Linked DNA regions of Microterricola viridarii. The protein of the gene in region 2 binds, or shares a complex with, the protein of the main gene of each other region. Links are inferred from orthologs where the notes say so. Each region holds a gene or a part of one and is shown on either strand. Other genes may lie near its edges.

What was found.
Region 1: the proteins of rpsG (region 2) and tig are in contact, whole or in part, in a crystal structure (PDB 3GTY), measured with the Thermotoga maritima proteins. The link is inferred for Microterricola viridarii from one-to-one orthologs. Residues at the interface, in WP_004081843.1 of Thermotoga maritima: Lys34, Lys52, Lys55, Glu59, Arg62, Gln63, Glu66, Asn67, Lys69, Val71, Arg95, Ala109, Lys110, Lys111, Gly112, Arg113, Pro114, Glu117, Glu121, Ile124, Ala125, Tyr127, Asn128, Asn129, Thr130, Gly131, Lys135, Asp139, Arg142, Met143; in WP_004081061.1 of Thermotoga maritima: Glu122, Val124, Val129, Leu130, Tyr133, Glu188, Gly259, Ile262, Tyr263, Glu266, Ser270, Glu273, Gln274, Glu277, Arg308, Gln311, Ile312, Ser315, Tyr316, Glu325, Arg329, Arg336, Leu363, Phe366, Trp367, Arg373, Leu377, Arg381, Leu384, Glu387.

The regions. Positions count from the first base shown.
Region 1 is NZ_LT629742.1:1,971,458-1,979,766, reverse strand. What follows is about bases 5,496-8,309. They hold tig (trigger factor), read right to left. Parts: upstream 7,738-8,309; coding sequence 6,253-7,737; downstream 5,496-6,252. Other genes in these bases: BLT62_RS08970 (tetratricopeptide repeat protein), read right to left, coding at 5,666-6,157; BLT62_RS08975 (ATP-dependent Clp protease proteolytic subunit), read right to left, coding at 5,496-5,546. Outside these bases: septation protein SepH, read left to right, coding at 1-783; BLT62_RS08995 (benzoate/H(+) symporter BenE family transporter), read right to left, coding at 780-1,895; BLT62_RS18415 (hypothetical protein), read left to right, coding at 1,813-2,013; ATP-dependent Clp protease ATP-binding subunit ClpX, read right to left, coding at 2,010-3,284; BLT62_RS08985 (AAA family ATPase), read right to left, coding at 3,446-4,216; BLT62_RS08980 (ATP-dependent Clp protease proteolytic subunit), read right to left, coding at 4,241-4,909; more of BLT62_RS08975, read right to left, coding at 4,953-5,495. UniProt on the Bacillus subtilis protein: Involved in protein export. Acts as a chaperone by maintaining the newly synthesized protein in an open conformation. Functions as a peptidyl-prolyl cis-trans isomerase.
Region 2 is NZ_LT629742.1:1,066,510-1,074,830, reverse strand. What follows is about bases 5,496-8,321. They hold rpsG (30S ribosomal protein S7), read right to left. Parts: upstream 7,231-8,321; coding sequence 6,760-7,230; downstream 5,496-6,759. Other genes in these bases: BLT62_RS04810 (SseB family protein), read right to left, coding at 7,991-8,321; rpsL (30S ribosomal protein S12), read right to left, coding at 7,230-7,604; fusA (elongation factor G), read right to left, coding at 5,496-6,669. Outside these bases: rplD (50S ribosomal protein L4), read right to left, coding at 1-150; rplC (50S ribosomal protein L3), read right to left, coding at 155-814; rpsJ (30S ribosomal protein S10), read right to left, coding at 825-1,133; BLT62_RS04845 (YoaK family protein), read right to left, coding at 1,555-2,274; BLT62_RS04840 (antitoxin), read right to left, coding at 2,404-2,586; BLT62_RS04835 (OsmC family protein), read left to right, coding at 2,690-3,169; tuf (elongation factor Tu), read right to left, coding at 3,249-4,442; more of fusA, read right to left, coding at 4,555-5,495.

The DNA.
Region 1 (8,309 bases), 900 kb from region 2 along the record:
CTCGCCTTCACCGCCGACGGAATCGACCACGACGCGCGCTGGGCCTTCGAGCCGAAGAAGCTCACCCTCTCCCCCTTGAACTCCGAGGCCGTGACGCTCTCGCAGCAGGGCGAGATCAGCGGCTCACTGATCCCCCGGCTGCGCGCCGTCGGCCACGACACCACGATCGACGAGTCGCGCTTCGACAGCGGCGCGTTCTCGTTCCGCGACCCGCTGATCGGCGACGATCCCGGCGACGTCGTCTCCCAGCTGGAGCCCATGGCGTACGGCCGGGCCGCCTCCTCCAGCCCCGCCGCGAGCAAGGCCGCCATCAAACGCGCCGACGAGCCGGCCACCTCGCTCAGCGAGACCGCCGACCTGCTCGAGGCGCTGCGCCGTCGGCGCGGGGAACGCGAGGCCGCCTCCTCGACCGTGGCCGAGCCACGCCAGACCCTGACCGGGCCGACCGCCGTTCCGGCCGCGCCCCGGATCGAGGTGCCGGCCGTCTCGACCGAGGCGTCGCAGACGCCCGCCCCCGGCGACAGCTCCGACGAGGCCCCGTCCAACCCGACGCTGCGGCTCTGGGGAGCCGTCAGCAAGCCGGTGGGCGTCCCGTCGCCGGCCGCGCCCACCGGCCCCGTGCCGACCGCGGTGCCGACCGCCGCCGAGCCCGCAGCGGCCCCCGCGGTGGTCTCTGCCGTGCCCCCGGCCGCACCCGCGGCCCGCGCCAAGAAGGGCCGGGCGTCGATGCCGAGCTGGGACGAGATCGTCTTCGGCGCGCGCACCGACGACGACCTGGCCTAGGGCCGCAGCGCCGGCTCGCGCTGCGCCTGCGGCGTGCGCACCGCTGGCACCAGCCAGAGCAGGAACACGCCGCCGACCAGGAGGCCCCAGAAGGCCGATCCGATGCCGGCGATCGCGACGCCGGATGCCGTCACCAGGAACGTCGCGATCGCGCTGATGCGCTGCTCGGCGACCTCGAGCGCGTTCGACACGGCGGTCACGAGCGCGCCGAGCAGGGCCAATCCAGCCACGGCGATGATGATCACCGGCGGTGCAGCCGCCACCAGGGCCGCCGCCACGCCCGCCCCGACGCCGAGGGCCAGGTAGACGAAGCCGGAGCTGACGGTGGCCACCCAGCGCCTCGAGCGCTCCGGGTGCGCCTCCGGGCTGGCCATCAACGCCGCGGTGATCGCGGCCAGGTTGATCACGTGCCCGCCGAAGAGCGCCGCCCCGGCCGAGGCGAGGCCCGTGCTGAGCAGCGCCGTGCGCGGCGCGACGGTGTATCCGAAGGTCGAGAGCACGGCGAAGCCCGGCACGTTCTGGCCCGCCATCGTGACGATGAAGAGCGGGATGCCGAGGCTCACGATGACGGCGGGCTCGAAGACGGGGGCGACGAACTCCAGCCGGGGAAGTGCGGACTGCCCGCTGAGGGCGGCAGGCCCCGCGATCGCGGCGATGCCGACCGCAGCCACCAGCATGGCGGCCGGCACGGCCCAGCGGGGCGCGAGCCGGCTGAGCAGCAGCCAGACGAGGATCATCGGCACGGCGACGAGCGGCTGCTCGATGGCGGCGGTGACCGGCGCGATGCAGATCGGGAACAGGATGCCGGCGAGCATCGCTCCCGCGAGGGACTTCGGGATGCGGGTGATCAGCCGGCCGAGCAGCGGCCAGAGCCCGCACAGCACGATGAGCGCCGCGCAGACGAGGAACGCGCCCACTGCTGCGGCGAAGTTCTGCGTCGTCGCGCCCGCCGCCAGCAGCAGCGCGGCGCCCGGCGTCGACCAGGCGAAGGAGACGGGGACCTTCAGCAGCCACGGGAGCAGGACGCAGATGACGCCCACCGCCAGGCAGAGGGCGAACAGGCCGGATGCGGCCTGTTCGTCGCTGGCCCCGACGGCGACGAGCCCGGCGATGACCAGGGCGAAGGAACTGGCGAATCCGGTGATCGCGGCGACGATGCCGGCGAAGATGGGTTGCAGGATGCCCGTGCCCTTCGTCAGTGAAGCGTTGGCTCTGAAGCGGTCGGGCTAGGCCGACTTCTCCTGGCGGCGCACCTTGTGCGGGACGATCGTGGGTGCGGCGTTCTCGAGCACGGCGGCCCGGGTGACAACCACTCGCGCCACCTCCTCGCTGGAGGGCACCTCGAACATGATCGGCCCGAGCACCTCCTCCATGATGGCGCGGAGCCCTCTGGCGCCGGTCTGCCGGAGCACCGCGAGGTCCGCGATGGCCTCCAGCGCCGACTCCTCGAACTCGAGCTCGACGCCGTCGTACTCGAACATGCGCTGGTACTGGCGCACGAGGGCGTTCTTCGGCTTGGTGAGGATCTCCATGAGCGCCGCCTGGTCGAGCTGGCTGACGGTGGTGACGACGGGGAGCCTGCCGATGAACTCGGGGATGAGCCCGAACTTCTGCAGGTCCTCCGGCAGCACCTCGCTGAACAGGTTGACGTCGTCGCCCTTGGAGTGCAGCGGGGCGCCGAAGCCGATGCCCTTCTTGCCCGCCCGGGAGGAGATGATCTCCTCCAGGCCGGCGAAGGCGCCCGCCACGATGAACAGCACGTTCGTGGTGTCGATCTGGATGAACTCCTGGTGCGGGTGCTTGCGCCCGCCCTGCGGCGGCACCGAGGCGACCGTGCCCTCGAGGATCTTCAGCAGCGCCTGCTGCACGCCCTCGCCGGAGACGTCGCGTGTGATCGACGGATTCTCTGCCTTGCGGGCGATCTTGTCGACCTCGTCGATGTAGATGATGCCGGTCTCTGCCCGCTTGACGTCGTAGTCGGCGGCCTGGATCAGCTTGAGCAGGATGTTCTCGACGTCCTCGCCGACGTAGCCGGCCTCGGTCAGCGCGGTGGCATCCGCGACCGCGAACGGCACGTTGAGGCGCTTGGCGAGGGTCTGCGCGAGGTAGGTCTTGCCGCAGCCGGTCGGGCCGATCAGCAGGATGTTGGACTTGGCGATCTCGATGTCGTCCTTGACGTCGGCCGGCCCGATGGCGCTGCGCGCGCGCACGCGCTTGTAGTGGTTGTAGACGGCGACGGCCAGGGCGCGCTTGGCGGGCTCCTGCCCGATCACGTACTCCTCGAGGAAGCCGAAGATCTCCTTCGGCTTGGGCAGCTCGAAGTCGCCGGTGGCCTCCTCGCCGGATTCGGCGAGGCGCTCCTCGATGATCTCGTTGCAGAGCTCGACGCACTCGTCGCAGATGTAGACGCCGGGCCCAGCGATGAGCTGCTGGACCTGCTTCTGGCTCTTCCCACAGAAGGAGCATTTGAGCAGATCGGCGCTTTCACCTATGCGTGCCATCCGTCCGCCTCCTCAGCGACTTGAATTCGTGTCTTGCCACTCGTGTCTCGAAACGAGTGTTCCAGAACGTGTTCCGAGCCTATCCTGTGATGCCGACATCGCGGCGAGCGACGCCCGCAGTTTCTCGGACCGGTTGCCCGAAATTGAGCGTCCGTCGCCTTTCAATCGGCGAAGAGGTGGCGCAGGTAGCGATCCGGCGAGTCCAGGAACGTGCGCCAGTGCCCGACGAGCTGCAGCCCCTCCCAGTTCGCCTCGCGGATGCCCCAGTCTCCCAGTTCCAGGATGCGCGCCCCGGGCAGCGCGGCGAGCACCGGCGAGTGCGTCGCGCAGATCACCTGGCTGCCGCGCTCGACCATGTCGCGCAGCCCCACCATCCAGTTGAGGGTGGACGCGAAGGACAGCGCGGCCTCCGGCTCGTCCAGGCAGGCCAGCCCGGTGACGTAGCGGGGGTGGTTCAGCTTGTTGTCGAGCAGGTCGTTGAACGACTCGCCGTGACTGAGCGAGTGCAGGTGCCGATCGGGGCTGCCGTCCAGCGACTCCAGATAGCTGTAGTAGCCGTGCATGGTCTCTGCGCGGAGGAAGAACCCGCCGCGCGGCGCGCCGGGCCCGCGCTCGATCTGCAGCCAGTCGGCCAGCGGGGACTCCGTGGGGCGCGTCGTGTGCGATCCGTTGCTGCTGCCGCCCTCCGGCGGCAGGCCGGCGGCCATGGCGATGCCCTCCAGCAGCGTGGACTTGCCGCTGCCGTTCTCGCCGACGAGGAAGGTGACGCCTGGGCCGAAGTCGAGCCCGTCGCGGAGCACCGCGGCGATCGCCGGGATGCTCGCCGGCCACTCGCCGCCATCGGTCTCGGCATCCGCCACCGCAGCGTCCCGCAGCGCAGAAACGCGACGGATGGGCCGGCGGTCGTGCAGCCAGTCCCCCGTCGCGTTCATGCAGTGCGCCGAGCTGTGCGGGGTCTACTTGGTGAGGGCCGCGAGGCTCTTGCGCGAGGTGAGCACCTGGTCGATCAGGCCGTACTCGAGTGCCTCGTCGGCGCTCAGGATCTTGTCGCGGTCGATGTCCTTGTTCACCTGGGCGGCGTCGCGGTTGGAGTGCTTGGCCAGCGTCTCCTCGAGCCAGGTGCGCATGCGCAGGATCTCCTTGGCCTGGATCTCGATGTCGGACGCCTGGCCGCGGCCGGCCTCGCCGACGGCGGGCTGGTGGATCAGGATGCGCGCGTTCGGCAGTGCCAGACGCTTGCCGGGGGCTCCGGCGGCGGTCAGCACGGCGGCGGCGGAGGCCGCCTGGCCGAGGACGATGGTCTGCACCTGCGGGCGGATGTACTGCATCGTGTCGTAGATGGCCGTCATTGCGGTGAAGGAGCCACCGGGCGAGTTGATGTACATCTGGATGTCGCGGTCGGGGTCCATGCTCTCGAGCACGAGCAGCTGGGCCATCACGTCGTCGGCGGAGGCGTCATCCACCTGCACGCCGAGGAAGATGATGCGGTCCTCGAACAGCTTGGCGTAGGGGTCCTGGCGCTTGTAGCCGTAGGCCGTGCGCTCCTCGAACGTGGGCAGGATGTAGCGGGAGCCGGGTGCCTGCATGCTGGAGAATGCGGTGCCACCGAAGCTGGGGGTCGTCATAGTCGTCTCTTCGTTTCTGCTCGAATTGTCGATGCTCGGGGGCCTATTTGGTTTCGGTTTCGGTTCCGCCGCCGCCGGTGACATCCAGGGCGGACTCGCGGATGTGGTCGACGAAGCCGTACTCGAGGGCCTGCTCGGCGTCGAACCAACGGTCGCGGTCGCCGTCGGCGTTGATCTGCTCGACGGACTTGCCGGTCTGCGCAGCGGTGATCTCGGCGAGGCGGCGCTTCATGTCGTTGATGAGCTGTGCCTGCGTCTGGATGTCGCTGGAGGTGCCGCCGAAGCCACCGTGCGGCTGGTGCAGCAGCACCCGGGCGTTCGGGGTGATGTAGCGCTTGCCCTTGGTGCCGGCGGTGAGCAGCAGCTGCCCCATGGACGCCGCCATGCCGATGCCGACGGTGACGATGTCGTTCGGCACGAACTGCATGGTGTCGTAGATGGCCATGCCGGCCGTGATCGAGCCACCGGGCGAGTTGATGTAGAGGTAGATGTCGCGCTTGGAGTCTTCGGCGGCCAGCAGCAAGAGCTTGGCGGCGATCTCGTTGGCGTTGTCGTCGCGCACCTCGGAACCGAGCCAGATGATGCGGTCCTTCAGCAGTCGATCAAAAACGCTGGTGGCTACCAGAGGTTCAGCCATGTTGTCGCTCCGTTTCAGTTAACGCGGTATGACGAATCTATCGGAGCGACGGCCCGGGAACGGCGGTGTTCGCCGTGGGCAGATCGCGAGTCCCCCGCGCGCCCGAACGGGGCGGCCCGTCAGGGCGCGGTCAGGGCCCTGGCGTAGGCCGCCACGCTGCGCTGGTAGCGGGGCAGGTGCGGCACCAGGGCGAGCACGGCCAGCTGCGTCGCCTCCTGCGCGTTCCCGGTGTCGGCCAGCGCCAGTGCGAGGAACGCGGTCGCGGCGCCGGCATACTCGCCGGCCGGCCGCTCGGCCAGTTCGGCGCGGAGCAGCGCGATGGCCTCGTCGGCCCGGCCGAGGTTGCGCAGCGTGCTGGCCAGCTGGATGGTGGCCTGGGCGCGCTCCGACTCGGGCAGGCCGAGGGCCAGGGCCTTCTCGTAGCGCGGCGCCGCCTGCGCCTCGAGGCCGGCGGAGTCGCGGGCGCCCGCGGTCTGGAACAGGGACAGCGCGTCGTCCTCCGGCCAGTCGGCGGCCAGCTCGTCGATGCGGTCGATGACCTCGGCGTTGTTCAGCGCGGCGTCGGCCCACACGGCGTCGACGCGCGCCTGCCACTCGGTACGGCGGTCCATGCGATCTCCTGGGTGCTCGGGGTGGAACAAGGGGCGGAACAGAACGAGGGCCGGATGCCAGCGGCATCCGACCCTCGTTCAGGACAAGCGTGTGACTACTTGGCAGCCTCGGCGTCGTCGGCCTTGGCGGCCTTCTTCGCGGCGGGCTTCTTCGCGGCCGGCTTCTTCGCGGCCGGCTCCTCGTCGGAAGCCTTCTCCTCGTCGGAAGCCTTCTTCTCGGCAGCCTTCTTGGCCGGAGCCTTCTTGGCCGGAGCCTTCTTGGCGGGCTTCTCGGCCTCGGCCTCTGCCTCGTCCTCACCGTTGTCGACGGCGGTGAACTCGGCGAGGTCAACGGTCTTGCCGTTGGCGTCGGTGACGACAGCCTTGCCGAGGACGATCGCGAGGGCCTTGTTGCGGGCAACCTCGCCGACCATGGCCTGGATCTGGCCGTTCTCGCTCAGGATCTGAACGAACTCGGCCGGGTTCATGCCGTACTGGGCTGCACCCTGGACGAGGTACTGCGAGAGCTCGTCCTGGCTGACCTTGACCTCTTCGGCCTCGGCGATCGCGTCGAGGAGGATCTGGGTGCGGAAGGTCTTCTCGCTGGACTCGGTGACCTCTGCGCGGTGCTCGTCGTCCTGGAGGCGGCCTTCACCCTCGAGGTGACGGTTCACCTCGTCCTCGACGAGGGAGACGGGAACGGGAACCTCGACGAGCTCGTGCAGCTTGTCGATGAGGAGGTCGCGTGCCTGGCCGCCCTGAGCGAAGGTCTTGTTGCCCTCGACCTGCTTGACGAGGCTCTCGCGCAGCTCGGCGATGGTGTCGAACTCGCTGGCGATCTGAGCGAAGTCGTCGTCTGCAGCGGGGAGCTCGCGCTCCTTGACCGCGGTGACGGTGACGGTGATGAGAGCGGTCTCGCCCTCACGGTCGCCGCCGAGCAGCTTGGACTCGAAGGTGGTGGTCTCGTCGGCGGAGAGCGCGTCGAGGGCCTCGTCGATGCCCTCGATGAGCTCGCCGGAGCCGACCTCGTAGGAGATGCCGCTGGCGTTGTCGACCTCGTCGTCGCCGATCTTGGCGGTGAGGTCGATGGTGACGAAGTCACCGGTCTTGGCGGGGCGGTCGACCGTGATGAGCGTGCCGAAGCGGCTGCGCAGCTTCTCCAGCTCGGCGTCGACGTCCTCGTCGGAGATCTCGGCGGCGTCCACCGTGATGGCGATGCCGGCGAGCTCGGGCAGCGTGAGCTCGGGGCGCACGTCGACCTCGATCGAGAGGAGCAGGTCGCCCGAGAAGTCCTTGTCGGAGGGCCACTCGACGATGTCGGCGTTGGGGCGGCCCAGCGGGCGCAGGTCGTGCTCGGCGACGGCGAGACGGTAGAAACCGTCGAGGCCCTCGTTGACGGCGTGCTCGATGACGGCACCCTTGCCAACGCGCTGGTCGAGGATCGCGGGCGGAACCTTGCCCTTGCGGAAGCCGGGAACGCTGACCTGCTCGGCGATGTGGCCGTAAGCGTGGGTGATGCTGGGCTTCAGCTCTTCGGGCGAAACCGAGATGGTCAGCTTGGCGCGCGTCGGGCTGAGCATTTCAACCGAAGTGTTTGGCATTGTGGCAATTCTCCTAGACGTCAAAAGTTCTGCTGGGATGTCTCACGACGTGGTCGGGGCGACAGGATTCGAACCTGCGACCTCTCGGTCCCAAACCGAGCGCTCTACCAAGCTGAGCTACGCCCCGAGTCAGTGCCGCAACCCGTAATGTCTTCCCGGCCACAACATGCAAGTTTGCACCCGAGTGGAAAGACCTCCGCAAGTCTACTGCACCGATTCAACCAGCTTTGCCCAGGCGTGCGTACAAAGCACCCCAAAACCTGTACTAACATTGTCCAAGTGCCTGCAGCTGTAGGTCACGGGGATGTAGCTCAATGGTAGAGCCTCAGTCTTCCAAACTGATCACGCGGGTTCGATTCCCGTCATCCCCTCTCTGATTAGCGCTACGGCATCCGTGGTTGCAACATCCAAAGCCGGAAGGCCCAGCGCCGCCGCGTTCGATTTCCTCGCAAGCCGTCTGGCGGCGACGCACCCCCGCGCTATCCTGTCAACTCCAATTTGGCGACCGGGCCTCAGTGCCGCACACAAATGCGAATTCAACCCAACCTTGCGTTGGCTAGACGCTCGAGTAC
Region 2 (8,321 bases):
CTGGCGTGCGGCAGCGAGCTGCGCGACAACGACCTGGTGGATGAGCGGAACGTTCGTCGGAACGTCAAAGAGCTCGGCGGGCAGCTCGATGGAGCCGGCCTTCTTGCCCTTCACGTCGACGACGTCGATGGTGTTGGTAGCGGTAGCCATCTGGTTACGCCCCCTTCACTGCGTTGCGAACGAAAACGAGACGGCCGCGAGCACCGGGAACGGCGCCCTTGACCAGCAGGAGGCCCTTCTCGGCGTCAACCGAGTGCACCTTGAGGTTGAGCACGGTGACGCGCTCTCCACCCATGCGACCGGCCATGCGCATGCCCTTGAAGACACGGCTCGGGGTCGAGGAAGCACCGATGGAACCGGGCTTGCGGTGGTTGCGGTGTGCACCGTGCGAAGCGGAAACACCCTTGAAGTTGTGACGCTTCATGACACCGGCGAAACCCTTGCCCTTCGAGGTGCCCATGACGTCGACCAGCTGGCCGGCCTCGAAGGTTCCCTCGACGGTGAGCTCCTGGCCAGCGCTGTAGTCAGCGGCATCCGCGGTGCGAACCTCGGTGACGTGACGGCGAGGCGTGACGCCAGCCTTCTCGAAGTGACCAGCGGCAGGCTTGTTCACCTTGCGCGGGTCGATCTGGCCGGACGCGATCTGGACGGCGAGGTAGCCGTCGGTCTCGACGTTGCGAACCTGGGTGACCACGTTCGGGGCGATTTCAATGACGGTAACGGGAACAAGCTTGTTGTTCTCGTCCCAGACCTGGGTCATGCCGAGCTTCGTGCCGAGCAGTCCCTTGGAGGTCTTCGTATCTGCGTAAGACATCCCGGCCCCCTTAGAGCTTGATCTCGATGTTGACGTCTGCCGGCAGGTCGAGACGCATAAGCGAGTCGACGGCCTTGGGCGTCGGGTCGATGATGTCGATCAGACGCTTGTGGGTGCGCATTTCAAAGTGCTCCCGGCTGTCCTTGTACTTGTGAGGTGAACGGATGACGCACACCACGTTCTTCTCGGTCGGAAGCGGTACCGGGCCAACAACGGTGGCACCAGCACGGGTGACCGTGTCAACGATCTTGCGAGCGGAGGTATCGATTACCTCGTGGTCGTAAGACTTAAGTCGAATGCGGATCTTCTGTCCCGCCATGTCTGACTCTCTCTCTGTCAAGGCGTCTTACATCCGGTTGGCTGCATTGGACGCCGTCGTAGTACTTCGTAAGTCGCACCACTATTTATCTGTCAATCGGGCGGCTCTGGGCCGAGGCCCGCACCACCCTCATCACCCCACTGTTCTGGCCGAGGCCGTCACGGCGCAGAGCGAAGCTCTGGGCATGGCTGTGATGAAGTTTGTTCTGCTCCCCGCGGCCTAGCTCGATCGGTTCTCACAGCGGAGAACCGGGGCGAAACTATGCACTACCTGGCAGTGATCCCGTCGCTGTGCGCAGCACGAACGACGGAAATGTTGAACTGGACAAGTTTGCCACAAATCAGGGGCAAGTGCAACCCGGGCGTGTCGCGCTCGGCGGGCGCGACTCCCCCGTCATTCCGGGGCAGTCGCCGTGCTCGGATCAGGCGGATGCAGCGAGTTCACGGGTTCGCGCCCGGTGCAGCAGCAGCACGCAGGCGAGCATGACAAGGCCGGCCACAAGCAGCGGGATTGCCCCGTGCCCGGTGAAGCGGAGCAGCAGTGCGCCGATCGCGCCGCCAGCGCCCATCGCGACGACGGCGAAGACGCGCCGCGGCCATTTCTCGCCCGGCCCGCCGGAGAGCCGGCTGTCGATCGCGAGGTTGGCCAGGGTGCTGGTGACGACGATCGTGCTCACGTCGCTGATGCCCGTCGAGCGCACGCTCGCCGCCTGTGCGCCCATGACGAGCGCGAGCACCGCGGTGACCCCGAGCATCGCGCCCTCGTCCAGGGCGCCGACGAGGAGCCAGAACACGGCCAGGGCGACGGTGAACGCGGCCCCGCCGACCAAGACGACGAGGTTGGCGGTCGGCAGCCGGCTGGCGTGCCTTCTGCCCCTCAGCACGCGTGCGGCCACGAGCGCGCCCAGCAGGAAGCCGGCCAGCGCGAGCGTGTTGTTCAGCAGCGGGATGCCGCCCTCCCCCGCCAGGGCGAAGCCGATGAACAGCACGTTGCCGGTCATGTTGCCGGTGAAGACCCTGTCCAGCGCGAGGTAGCTGACCGCGTCGACGACGCCGGTGGCGAGCGTGAGCAGGAGCAGCGCGGGCAGGTAGAAGCGATCGGCCTGCTTCTTGTCGAATGGGGCGCGCGTGGCATCCGTCATGGTGACCTCCGCAGACGACTTTAGCGAAGCCCGCGCTGCGGCCCCGCCGCGGCGGGCGTGCACAGCAAAGCGGGGCCGAGCTTGCGCTCGGCCCCGCCCAGGATTTGTGGGATTGCTCCCGGGAAGCCTCTACTCGTTGCCGACGGCTCCGTCGGCCGCGTTGCGCGCGGTGTCGACGTGGTCGGCGAACTTGTCGCCGCTGACCTTGTTGGCGAGGCCGGCCGCCCCGTCGAGGAGCTTGTCGCTGATGCCTTCAGCCTGCTCGCTCTTCAGGAAATCCTTGGCCTGGTTGGTCAGATCTTCGATACCCATACTCGCCCCTTTCGTCGCGGCACGCGTGCCAAGCGGCGCGCATACCTCCATTCTTGTTCCGCTCCCTGAATATGTACAGGGGACCGCTGCCGCACAATGGGGCATGAGCGAATTCTCGGAACCACCCACTGCCGCACCACCTGCCGCCCCCTCTGCCCGGAGCGGGCCGGCCAGCGTGAGCGCCACCCGCACGGGCACGCGGCGATACCTCGGTCGCAACGCACGCGGCAGCGAGGTCTTGATCGGGCCCGTCGACGCGCCCGGCCATTTCACCCCTGGCGAGCTGCTCAAGCTGGCGCTGGCCGGCTGCGCGGGGATGAGCTCGGATCGGGCGACGGCCCGCCGGCTCGGCGACGACTTCGCCTCCACCGTCTGGGCGCACGGCGACTCGGACCCGGCCGAGGAGCGCTACTTCGCGATCGAGGAGGAGATGCTGCTCGAGCTGGGCGGGCTGAGCGATGCCGAGAAGCAGAAGCTGCTGGCGATCATCGGCCGCTCGATCGCGGCCAGCTGCACCGTGGCGCGCAGCGTCGGCGACAGCATCGAACTGAGCACGACCGTGAACGGCGAACCGCTGCACTGACGGCAGCGCTCGACGGCGTTAAAAGACTGATGGGGCCGAGCCCGAAGGCTCGACCCCATCAGGGATCAACCAGTAGAAACTACTTGAGGACCTTGGTCACCGTGCCGGCGCCAACGGTGCGGCCACCCTCACGGATGGCGAAGCCGAGGCCGTCTTCCATGGCGATGGGCTGGATCAGCTCAACGGTCATGTCGGTGGTGTCGCCGGGCATGACCATCTCGGTGCCCTCGGGCAGCGTGATGACGCCGGTGACGTCCGTGGTACGGAAGTAGAACTGCGGACGGTAGTTCGCGTAGAACGGGTTGTGACGGCCACCCTCATCCTTGGACAGGATGTAGGCGGTGCCCTCGAAGTTGGTGTGAGGCGTCACGGAACCGGGCTGAACGACAACCTGGCCACGCTCGACGTCTTCACGCTTCGTGCCGCGGAGCAGCAGACCACAGTTCTCGCCGGCCCAGGCCTCGTCGAGCTGCTTGTGGAACATCTCGATACCCGTGACCGTGGTCTTCTGCGTCGGGCGGATGCCGACGATCTCGACCTCGGAGTTGATCTTCAGGGTTCCACGCTCGGCGCGGCCGGTGACGACCGTTCCACGACCGGTGATGGTGAAGACGTCCTCGACGGGCATGAGGAACGGCTTGTCACGGTCACGGACGGGGTCCGGGATGTGCTCGTCAGCAGCGGTCATGAGGTCCAGGACAGCCTGGGTCCACTTCTCGTCGCCCTCGAGAGCCTTCAGGCCGGAGACGCGGACCACGGGGGCCTCGTCGCCGTCGAAGCCCTGGCTGGAGAGGAGCTCGCGAACCTCGAGCTCAACGAGCTCAAGGATCTCTTCGTCGTCAACCATGTCGGACTTGTTCAGCGCGACCATCAGGTACGGCACGCCGACCTGCTTGGCGAGCAGAACGTGCTCACGGGTCTGAGCCATCGGGCCGTCAGTAGCGGCAACCACGAGGATTGCGCCGTCCATCTGAGCAGCACCGGTGATCATGTTCTTGATGTAGTCAGCGTGACCCGGGGCGTCGACGTGCGCGTAGTGGCGCTTCGGGGTCTCGTACTCAACGTGCGAGATGTTGATCGTGATACCACGCTGGCGCTCCTCGGGAGCGGAGTCGATGGTAGCGAAGTCGCGCTGCACGTTGGTGGCGGACGGGAACTTGTCTGCCAGGACCTTCGAGATCGCTGCAGTCAGCGTGGTCTTACCGTGGTCAACGTGACCGATCGTTCCGATGTTTACGTGCGGCTTGGTCCGCTCGAACTTGGCCTTGGCCACTGTGGGTCCTCCTCAGGACTCGAGTAGAAGCCCCGGTCGCTGGATTGCGACCGGTTCTCTACGGTGATTGTTTGTTATGTTACGCGAACCGGATGGCTCGCACTAACAGGGGCTATTCGCCCTTGTTCTTTGCCACGATCTCGTCGGCGACAGCCTTGGGAACCTCGGCGTAGCTTTCGAAGGTCATCGAGTACACGGCGCGACCAGAGGTCTTCGACCGCAGGTCACCGATGTAACCGAACATTTCCGAGAGCGGAACATTGGCGCGAATAACCTTCACACCGCTTGCGTCCTCCATGGACTGGATCTGACCGCGACGCGAGTTCAGGTCGCCGATGACATCACCCATGTATTCCTCAGGGGTGCGGACCTCGACGGCCATGAGCGGCTCGAGCAGAACCGGGTTTGCCTTCCGAGCGGCTTCCTTGAAGCCCATCGAGCCGGCAATCTTGAACGCCATCTCCGAAGAGTCGACGTCGTGGGCAGCGCCGTCAAGCAGGATTGCCTTGACGCCGACCAACGGGTACCCAGCGAGGATGCCGTACTGCATGGCATCCCGGAAGCCCGCGTCCACCGAGGGGATGTACTCGCGAGGGATACGGCCACCGGTGACCTTGTTGTCGAACTCGTAGATCTTGTCGGAGGTGACCTCCATCGGCTCGAGGCCGAACTGGATCTTAGCGAACTGACCCGAACCACCGGTCTGCTTCTTGTGGGTGTAGTCGTGCTTCTCGACGGCCTTCTTGATGGTCTCGCGGTACGCCACCTGCGGCTTACCAACGTTGGCCTCAACGTTGAACTCGCGCTTCATGCGGTCAACGAGGATGTCGAGGTGGAGCTCGCCCATGCCCTTGATGACCGTCTGACCGGTCTCAGCGTTCTGCTCGGTGCGGAACGTCGGGTCTTCTTCGGCGAGCTTCTGGATCGCGGTGCCGAGCTTCTCCTGGTCAGCCTTGGTCTTGGGCTCGATAGCAACCTCAATGACGGGCTCGGGGAAGGTCATCGACTCGAGAACAACCTGGTTGTCCGGGTCACACAGGGTGTCACCGGTGGTGGTGTCCTTGAGGCCGATGACGGCGTAGATGTTTCCAGCGGTGACGGAGTCAACAGGGTTTTCCTTGTTGGCGTGCATCTGGAAGATCTTGCCGATGCGCTCCTTCTTGCCCTTGGTCGAGTTGATGACCTGGGCACCGCTGTCGAGGCGGCCGGAGTACACGCGGATGTAGGTGAGGCGACCGAAGAACGGGTGCACAGCAACCTTGAACGCGAGAGCAGCGAACGGCTCGGTGGCGTCGGCGTGACGGAGGACGACCTTCTCCTCGTCGCGGGCGTCGTGGGCCTCGATGGCCGGGACGTCGAGCGGCGACGGGAGGTAGTCGATGACGGCGTCGAGCATCGGCTGAACGCCGCGGTTCTTGAAGGCAGAGCCACAGAGAACCGGGTAGATCTCGCTGTTGACCGTGAGCTTGCGGATCGCGCCCTTGATCTCGGCGACGGTGAGCTCTTCGCCACCGAAGTACTTCTCCATCAGAGCGTCGTCGGTCTCGGCGACAACCTCGAGCAGCGCGGTGCGGTACTCGGCGGCCTTCTCGACGAGGTCGGCGGGGATCTCCTCGATGGCGTACTTGGCGCCCATCTGGACGTCACCCTTTGCGTCGCCGCGCCAGGTGAGTGCACGCATCTCGACGAGGTCGACAACGCCCTCGAAGCCGGACTCTTCACCGATCGGCAGCTGGAGAACCAGCGGACGAGCGCCGAGACGGCTGACGATGGTGCTGACGGTGTAGTAGAAGTCTGCGCCCAGCTTGTCCATCTTGTTGACGAAGCAGATGCGGGGGACGACGTACTTGTCGGCCTGACGCCACACGGTCTCGGACTGGGGCTCGACGCCCTCCTTGCCGTCGAACACAGCAACGGCGCCGTCGAGGACGCGGAGCGAACGCTCTACCTCAACGGTGAAGTCAACGTGGCCGGGGGTGTCAATGATGTTGACCTGGTTCTTGTTCCAGAAGCAGGTGACCGCAGCGGAAGTAATCGTGATGCCACGTTCCTTCTCCTGCTCCATCCAGTCGGTCGTCGCGCCACCATCGTGGGTCTCGCCGATCTTGTGGTTGACGCCCGTGTAGAACAGGATGCGCTCGGTCGTGGTGGTCTTACCGGCATCAATGTGAGCCATGATGCCGATGTTGCGGACCTTACTCAGGTCGGTGAGCACATCTTGTGCCACGGGATTCCTCCGAAAGTTTGTTGGTTGATGGGGTCGAACGAGGCTCTCGGATGCCGCGGGCGTGAGCCCGCGGCATCCGAAAGGCACTTGCTACCAGCGGTAGTGTGCGAAGGCCTTGTTCGACTCGGCCATCTTGTGCGTGTCTTCACGACGCTTGACAGCGGCGCCGAGGCCGTTGCTCGCATCGAGAATCTCGTTGGTGAGGCGCTCGGTCATGGTCTTCTCGCGACGAGCCTTGGCGTAGCTGGTGAGCCAGCGGAGAGCCAGGGTGTTGGCGCGGTGAGGCTTGACCTCGACCGGGACCTGGTAGGTGGAGCCACCGACGCGACGCGACCGGACCTCGAGGGTCGGGCGAACGTTGTCGAGTGCCTTCTTGAGCGTGACAACGGCGTCCTGGCCGTTCTTCGCTGCAACGCCTTCGAGTGCGTCGTAAACGATGCGCTCAGCGAGGCCCTTCTTGCCATCAAGAAGGATCTTGTTGACGAGCTGGCTGACGATCGGGGCGCCGTATACCGGGTCGGCTACGACGGGGCGCTTGGGTGCTGGTCCTTTACGAGGCATTACTTCTTGTCCATCTTCGCTCCGTAGCGGCTGCGAGCCTGCTTACGATTCTTAACTGCCTGAGTGTCGAGCGCGCCGCGAACAATCTTGTAGCGCACACCGGGGAGGTCCTTCACACGACCACCGCGAACGAGCACCATCGAGTGCTCCTGGAGGTTGTGGCCCTCACCGGGGATGTAGGCGGTGACCTCGGTGCCGTTGGAGAGCTTGACACGGGCAACCTTGCGAAGGGCCGAGTTCGGCTTCTTCGGGGTGGTGGTGTAGACGCGGGTGCAAACACCACGCTGCTGGGGGTTGGCCTTCAGGGCGGGGGCCTTGGTCTTGGTGACCTTCGGCGTGCGTCCCTTGCGGACCAACTGCTGAATCGTTGGCACTACTGAGCTCCTTATTTGTGCTGCACGGTGACAGCCTGGTGATTAGCATTCGAACGGATGCCCCTGACTTGCGCCTGAGAGTTTCGTTCGAGTTCATCTGGACCCACCGGCAGCGCTGAGTAGCTCTGCTTTTGGATGGTGGATATGCCGTGGGGGTAACCCGAATCAGGGTTCCCATGTGTGTGCATCAGACGCGAGGGCCGTGCCTTTCGGGCACAATCCGCGCGCACGACGATACGCACACCCACGAAATATTACCTTTGTGTGTCGCTGCGGTCAAACCAGCGGGGCTGTGCAATGACTGGCAATCAGGGGGTCTGGGGCCGCCGCTGGGGCCGGGGCGAGCACGGCCCCCGATTCTCGGAATAACACGCCGCCCGCGCGAGTCACGAGGACTCGTCGATGACAGTGCCCATCAGCTCTCCGACGAACTCGCTGATGCTGGCCGCCGGGATCTCGCAGCCAAGTCGCGAGCCCGGGTTCACGATGATCCCGAGTCCTTCTGGCAGGCGCGTGAGCACGGTCATGCCGAGCACGGGAGCCGCGGCCGGGTGAGCCTCACGGAAGGGCAGCGCCCTCTCCTCGTGGGTGAACAGGGCGAGCAGCGTCTTCGTGCCGTCCTCCAGCAGGAAGGGTGCGGCGGGGAGGGCGCCCGCTGACGGCGCGGTGGTGCCCAGGAGGATGATCTCGCTGGCGCTGAGCGTCCACAGCAGGGTC